2 regions of the Kribbella jejuensis genome follow, and region 1 is predicted to be linked to the other one. Evidence: riboswitches for the same ligand, from Rfam matches in the RefSeq annotation. Region 1 holds a riboswitch; the other holds the start of a gene.
The links. Region 1 has a riboswitch for cobalamin ahead of FB475_RS33410 (magnesium chelatase subunit D family protein). Riboswitches for the same ligand answer to the same signal wherever they lie in the genome.
Positions count from the first base shown of each region.

Region 1 (3,549 bases):
TACGGCGGCCTCGACGCTGCCCGTCGGCGGCAGCGCGACCGTCGCGGCGGGACCGGCGAACGTGACGAGTCCGACGGTGTCGCGCCGCTGGTACGCGTCCAGCAGCAGCGAGACGATCGCGGTCTTCACCTCGGTCATCCGCTTCTTCGTCCCCATCGAACCGGACGCGTCGACGCAGAACAGCACGAGGTTCCCCTCGCGCCCTTCCCGCACCGCGAGCCGTACGTCGTCGGCCCGCACCACGAGTCCGGGCCCGGTCCGGCCACGAACTTTCTGGTACGGCGCAGCGCTCCGAACCGTTCCGAGCAGATGCGGTCGCCCCGCCTCGCGCCCGACCCGGGCCCGCTCCCCCACCACCCGCCCGACCTCGGTCAGCGCCCGGGACCGCCGCCCGGCAACCCCCGCTCCCGCGGTCTGCACACTCAACAACCGAGCCTTGTACGGCGCCGAACTTCCGACCACCTCAGCACCGTTGGCGCCTTCGCGCTCACCCGGACGACCACCCGCCGTACCATCCCCTGTGTCGCGGCCGCGGCTGGATGCCTCCGGCGCGTCGCTCCCGGAAGTCGCGGCGTCTCGCTCGTCGGTCGTGGCGGCCGCGTCGCCGGGTCCCGACTGGTCGTCAGGCCCTGCGCCGCCGGTACCACCCGGCCCGCCGGGGCCGTTCGGGTCATCGTCCGGGTCGTCGGGTGGCGTGCTGTTGTTGATGGCTTCTTCCAGTTGCTCGGCGTCCAGGCCCGGGGCGTCGAAGGGGTTCCGGCGGCGGCGATGCGGAAGAGCCAGCTTGGCGGCGGCCCGTACGTCGTCCACCTCGACGACCGTGCGACCGGACCACGCCGCGTGCGCGACCGCCGTACGAGCGGTGACCAGGTCGGCGCGCATGCCGTCGACGTCGAACGAGGCGCAGATCTCCGCGATCTGCCGGAGCGCCGCGTCGGTCAGGATCACCTCGGAGAGCAGGTCGCGGGCTTTCACGATCCGTTCGGCGAGCTCGCGCTGCGGACCGGCGTACCGGGCGACGAAACCGTCCGGGTCGGCCTCGTATGCGAGTCTCGCGCGCATCACCTCCACCCGTACGGCGGGGTCGCGGCTGGCGACCACGTCGACGGTCAGGCCGAAGCGGTCCAGGAGTTGCGGACGGAGTTCGCCCTCCTCCGGGTTCATCGTGCCGACGAGGACGAATCGCGCCGGGTGGGTGATCGACACGCCGTCGCGTTCCACGGTCGCGCGTCCCATCGCGGCGGCGTCGAGCAGGACGTCGACCAGGTGATCGTGCAGCAGGTTGACCTCGTCGACGTACAACAGTCCCCGATGCGCAGCCGCCAGCAGCCCCGGCTCGTACGCCGTGACACCCTCCGCCAACGCCTTCTCCAGATGCAACGAACCCAGCACCCGATCCTCGGTGGCCCCCACCGGCAACTCCACCAAGCGCGCCGCCCGCACCACCCGCTCGCCCGTGTGCGGGCCGTCCGGGCAGGTCGGGTCCGGCCGCTCCGGATCGCACGAGAAACGGCAGCCCGGTACGACGTCAACCGGCGGGAGGATTTCCGTCAGCGCGCGCACGGCGGTCGACTTTGCCGTGCCCTTCTCGCCGCGGATCAGCACCCCGCCGATCGCGGGTGAGATCGCGGCCAGCACGAGGGCGAGTTGGAGCTCGTCCATGCCGACGACCGCGGTGAAGGGGAAGGAGTTCGGCACTGCAGCCCGCATCGGCGGTCGCCCTTTCGTCGAGCGGGTGTCCACGCCCGCTACGGCACTGGTACGCCGACCCACACGACAGCAGGCCGGCGGACGACCGCGGATGTCCTGGCTCCCGGAGCCGCAGCTCCGGTCACAGTGGCGGGACCGCCCCGGATTCACACCGGTGTTCCTCCACAACCGTCGCGCCGATCATGGCACACTCACCCACCCGGCAACGCACCCCGCCCGGCTGCAGCCGGTTCGGTCAGGCGGTGAGGCGTTTGGCGAGGGCGGTGGCGGCGGAGTCGTCGCGCACCTCGCGGATGCCGATGATCGGGGTGACCGTGACGAAGCCCTCGCGCAGCAGCGCCTCGTCGGTGCCGGCGACCGGAGTCGCGTCGGTGCGCTGGAGGGTGATCATCGGCTCACCGGTCGGGGCCGTCGTGCCGACCAGGACGGTCCGCCGCGGTACGGCCAGCGAGGCGTGCCGGACACCGGCCAGTTGATCCAGCGGGCGGTCCGGCACATTGATCGTGAGCGTCGTACCGGCCGGTTCGTCCCTGATCCAGCCGAGGGCCTCACCCGCGACCGTCGCCGCGGTCGGCCAGTGCCGCGGGTCGTCGGAGTCCATGCTGATCGCCACCGCCGACACGCCCATGCTGGCCGCGGTCAGCGCGGCGGCCACCGTCCCGGAGTGGAAGATCGTCACGCCGATGTTCAGTCCCCGGTTGATCCCGGACAGCACCAGGTCCGGGCGCGGCCCGAACACGCCGGCGACCGCCATCGTCACGGCGAGTGCCGGCGTCCCCTCGATCCCGGTGAACGTGACCCCGTTCTCCTCCTCGGACGCCGTCCGGATCGGACGGTCGACCATCCCGGCCCGGGCTGATCCGACCCCGCTCTCGTCGACCAGCGGCGCCACCACGAGTACGTCGTACCCGAGCTGCGCGATCGCCGGTGCGACCGCCCGGATCCCGGGCGCGAGATAGCCGTCGTCGTTCGTGATCAACACTCGGGGCATACCTCAACCCAATCAGGCGCGGTCCTCGATGTCACCTTCCGTCTCAAGTACGGCGTTCCGCAGCGTCTCGAGCGCCTCGTCCGACGGCTCCGCCCACAGACCGCGCTGCGCCGCCTCGAGCAACCGTTCCGCGATCCCATGCCGCGCCCACGGGTTCGACTTGCGGAAGAACTCCGCCATCTCCGGGTCCGCGACGTACTCACTGGTCAGCGACTCGTACATCCAGTCGTCCACGACGCCCGCGGTTGCGTCGTACCCGAACAGGTAGTCCACGGTCGCCGCCATCTCGAACGCTCCCTTGTACCCGTGCCGCCGCATCGCCGCCATCCACCGCGGGTTCACCACCCGGGCCCGGAACACCCGCTTCGCCTCCTCCTCCAGCGTGCGGGTCCTCACCTGCGCGGGGACGGCGGAGTCGCCGACGTACGCCTTCGGGTTCGCGCCGGTCAGGTGCCGGACCATCGCGATCATGCCGCCGTGGTACTGGAAGTAGTCGTCGGAGTCCATGATGTCGTGCTCGCGGGTGTCCGCGTTCTTCGCCGCGACCTGGATCCGGGCGTACGCGCGCTCCATCGAAGCGCGGGCCTCCGCGCCGTCGAGGCCCTTGCCGTACGCGTACCCGCCCCAGACGGCGTACACCTCGGCCAGCTCCGCGTCGGTACGCCAGTTGCGCGCGTCGACGAGTGGCAGCAGACCCGCGCCGTACGAGCCGGGCTTGGAGCCGAAAACCCGCGCGGTCGCCTGCCGTACGTCGTTGCCCGCAGCAACGTCTTCGTCGACGTGGGCCTTCAGGAAGTTGCTGTTCGGCGACTCGTCGAGGGCGGCGACCGTCCGCACGGCCTCGTCGA
Region 1 is NZ_VFMM01000004.1:120,986-124,534, forward strand. Features, by position in the region: gene FB475_RS33410 (magnesium chelatase subunit D family protein) at 1-1,710, opposite strand, end outside; cobalamin riboswitch at 1,780-1,918, opposite strand; gene surE (5'/3'-nucleotidase SurE) at 1,946-2,701, opposite strand; gene cobN (cobaltochelatase subunit CobN) at 2,714-3,549, opposite strand, start outside.

Region 2 (3,549 bases), on a different contig from region 1:
CAAGGCCGACGTACTGCGGGACCGCATTCATGACGTGACGGCCGAGGAGGTGCTCGGTGCGGTCGACGCGATGACCTGGGTGACCGAATCGGTGCAGGCGGGCGACAAGCTCGAGGTCGACCATCTGCTCGAGGCACACCGGCGGTTGATGGCGCAGTCGCCGAACGCCGAGTACGGCGGCGAGATCCGCTACCTGCAGAACTGGATCGGCGGCCGCTCCCCCGCCGAGGCGTACTACGTCCCGCCGCCCGCGCAGCTGATCCCGGAACTGCTCGCCGACCTGATGACCTTCGTCCGCGAGTCGCGACTGCCGGTGCTGGCGAAGACCGCGATCGCGCACGCGCAGTTCGAGACGATCCATCCCTTTGCCGATGGCAACGGACGGACCGGCCGGGCTCTGATCCACCTGATCCTGCGCGCCGACGGCCTGATCACCCGTACGGTGCCACCCGTCTCGCTCTCGCTCGCCACGCACGCCACCGAGTACGTCGAGGCGCTGACCGCGTTCCGGTACGTCGGACGCGCGACGAGCGTCAAGGCCCGCGCCGCCGCGAACCCGTGGTTGCGGATGTTCGCCATGGCGTGTACGCAGGCGACCGCCGAGGCGGCCCGCTTCGAACAGACCGCGTCCGACCTCAAGAACGAATGGCGCGAACGAGCCGCACCGGTCCGCGCCGGCTCCGCGGCCGAGCTGCTGATCGAGGCGCTGCCCGCTGCGCCGGTGCTCACGCTCGCGGCCGCAGCCCAGCTGATCGACCGCTCCCAGCAGGCGGCGAACCAGGGCCTCGCGCGACTGGTCGACGCCCGTGTCCTGCGCGAGGTCACCGACGGACGACGCAACCGCGTCTACGAGGCGTCGGAGCTGATCGATGCGTTCACCTTGCTGGAGCGCCGGTTCGCCAGCCCGGCTGCGGACACGCGGATCGCACCGCCTAGCAGACCGATCCCGTCGAGGCCAGGACCGACACACTAGGTGGTTTGACTTTCCTGTCGCTTGCGAGCAAGAATTCGAACATATGTTCGAAGCGTACAGGGGAGCTTGTGATGGCGTTCGACTGGGACATCCTGCACCGGCCGTCGGCGATGGCGATGGTGCGCGGCCAGCTGGGCTTCAGCTGGATGGTGCTGTCCGGACGCCTCGCCCAGCTGACCGACGAGCAGTATTTCTGGCGGCCGAGCAGTGAGGCACTCACCGTTGTCCGGCGGCACTACGCCGCACCGTTCCGACCACTCGGGTCCGGCGAATGGGTCGCGCAATGGCCGGACGAGCCGGACCACCGGGGACCGCGGACGATCGCGTGGCTGATCGCGCACCTGACCGAGACGTTCTTCGAGCGCTGGGAGTGGACGTTCGGCGCGAGCCGGCAGAGCGGCGCGGACATCACCTTGCACGGCAACGCGCAGGACGCCGTCGCCTGGCTGACGTACTGGGTCGAGGCCTGGCAGGACGCGATCGCCGAGCTGGACGAGGGCGAAGTGATGACGATCGGCCTCAGCCAGGCCAACGAACTCGACGCCAGCGAACCCTTCGGGCACGTCGTGCTGCGGCTCAACCGCGAGCTGATCCACCACGGTTCAGAGATCATGACGCTCCAGGACCTGTACGCGGTCGCGGCGTGAGGACACAAGATGTGCGACATGCGGCGTGGCGCTACCACTAGATCTAGAGAAACCCGCTTAGCATCGCTACTACTGGTGGTTCGGATCGGTGAATACCACAAGATGTTGATCGATCCGAGGCAACAGGGGAATCCGGTGCGACTCCGGAGCTGCCCCGCAACGGTGTGCGGCCGTGCGGACAGTGCTGCCCAGGCCGGCGATGCTGCCGGTTCGGTCCGTGCTGCCCGGACACGTCCGCGAGTCCGGATACCTGCCACCGGTGCGTGCACCGCCGGTGCACGCGGTCCGAGACCTCGCGGGTGGGTCGCCGGGCGGACGGCAGTGTTCCCGGCCGGTGCTGCCGGTGCTGCTGGTTCCGTCGTGCCGCCTGCTCGCGGGTTCCCGGGTATCCGAACTCTTCTGGAGCGCACAGCTGTGACGATTGCTTCCTCATCCCCCGCGGCAACCCCAGCAGTATCGGGGCAGGCCGTCGAGCTGACCGTCGTCCGCCGCGACGGCAGCAGTACGCCGTTCGACACCACCAAGATCTCCGTCGCCATGACGAAGGCATTCCTCGCCGTCGAGGGCGCCGACGCCGGAACCACCCATCGGGTCCGTGACCTGGTGACCGACCTGACCGGCCGGGTCCTCGCGGCCCTCACCAGCCGCGGCCCGAATTCGTCCCCAGGTCGCCGCAGCGTGCAGGTCGAGGACATCCAGGACCAGGTCGAACTGGCGCTGATGCGTGCCGGCGAGCACCAGGTCGCCCGCGCCTACGTGCTCTACCGCGAGGAGCGGACCAAGGCCCGCACGCCCGCCGACCCGTCCGGGATCACCGACAAGCCGGCGCCGACCGTCCGCGCGGCCGACGGCAGCCGCTCCCCACTGGACGTCGAGCGGCTCCGGGTGATCGTCACCGAGGCCGCCCATGATCTCGACGCGGTCGACGCCGAGCTGATCCTGGACGCGACGCTCGGCTCCTGTTACGACGGCATCGCCGAGCACGAGGTCGAGCTCGCGCTGGTAATGGCCGCCCGGTCGTACGTCGAGACCGAGCCGCAGTACAGCTTCGCCGCCGCCCGCCTGCTGCTGGACCAGATCCGCCGCGAGGCACTCGGCCGTGTGCACGGCGAGCCCCGCCAGGCGAGCCAGGCCGACATGGCCCAGGGGTACGCCGAGTACTTCCCGCACTACATCCGGACCGGTATCGAGGCGGGACAGCTTGACCCGGAGCTCGGCGGCTTCGACCTCGAGCGCCTCGCCGCCGCGATCAGGCCCGAGCGCGACCTCGGCTTCACGTTTCTCGCGTTGCAGACGCTCTACGACCGCTATCTGCTGCACATCGACAAGGTGCGGTACGAGCTGCCGCAGGCGTTCTTCCTCCGGGTCGCGATGGGCATAGCGCTCCGCGAGGACGACCGCGACACCCGCGCGATCGAGTTCTACGAGCTGCTCAGCTCGTTCCGCTTCCTGTCGTCGACACCGACCCTGTTCAACTCCGGCACCACCCGCCCGCAGCTCTCGTCCTGCTTCCTGACCACCGTCGAGGACGACCTGTCCGGCATCTTCACCGGCATCCGCAACAACGCCCTGCTCGCGAAGTACTCCGGCGGCCTCGGCAACGACTGGACTCCGATCCGCGGCATCGGCGCTCACATTCGCGGCACCAACGGCGAGTCCCAGGGCATCATCCCGTTCCTGAAGGTCGCGAACGACACAGCCGTCGCAGTGAACCAGGGCGGGCGTCGCAAGGGCGCGGTGTGTGCGTATCTGGAGACGTGGCACATCGACATCGAGGAGTTTCTCGAGCTGCGGAAGAACACCGGTGACGAGCGGCGGCGGACGCATGACATGAACACCGCCAACTGGGTGCCTGACCTGTTCATGCAACGGGTCGAGGCCGATGGCGAGTGGACGTTGTTCTCTCCGGACGAGGTTCCGGACCTGCAC
Region 2 is NZ_VFMM01000001.1:744,146-747,694, forward strand. Features, by position in the region: gene FB475_RS03550 (Fic family protein) at 1-973, shown strand, start outside; gene FB475_RS03555 (DinB family protein) at 1,045-1,620, shown strand; cobalamin riboswitch at 1,680-1,892, shown strand; gene FB475_RS03560 (ribonucleoside-diphosphate reductase subunit alpha) at 2,035-3,549, shown strand, end outside.
Region 2: linked by a shared signal. The riboswitch ahead of FB475_RS03560 (ribonucleoside-diphosphate reductase subunit alpha) and the one ahead of FB475_RS33410 (magnesium chelatase subunit D family protein) in region 1 are both predicted to bind cobalamin.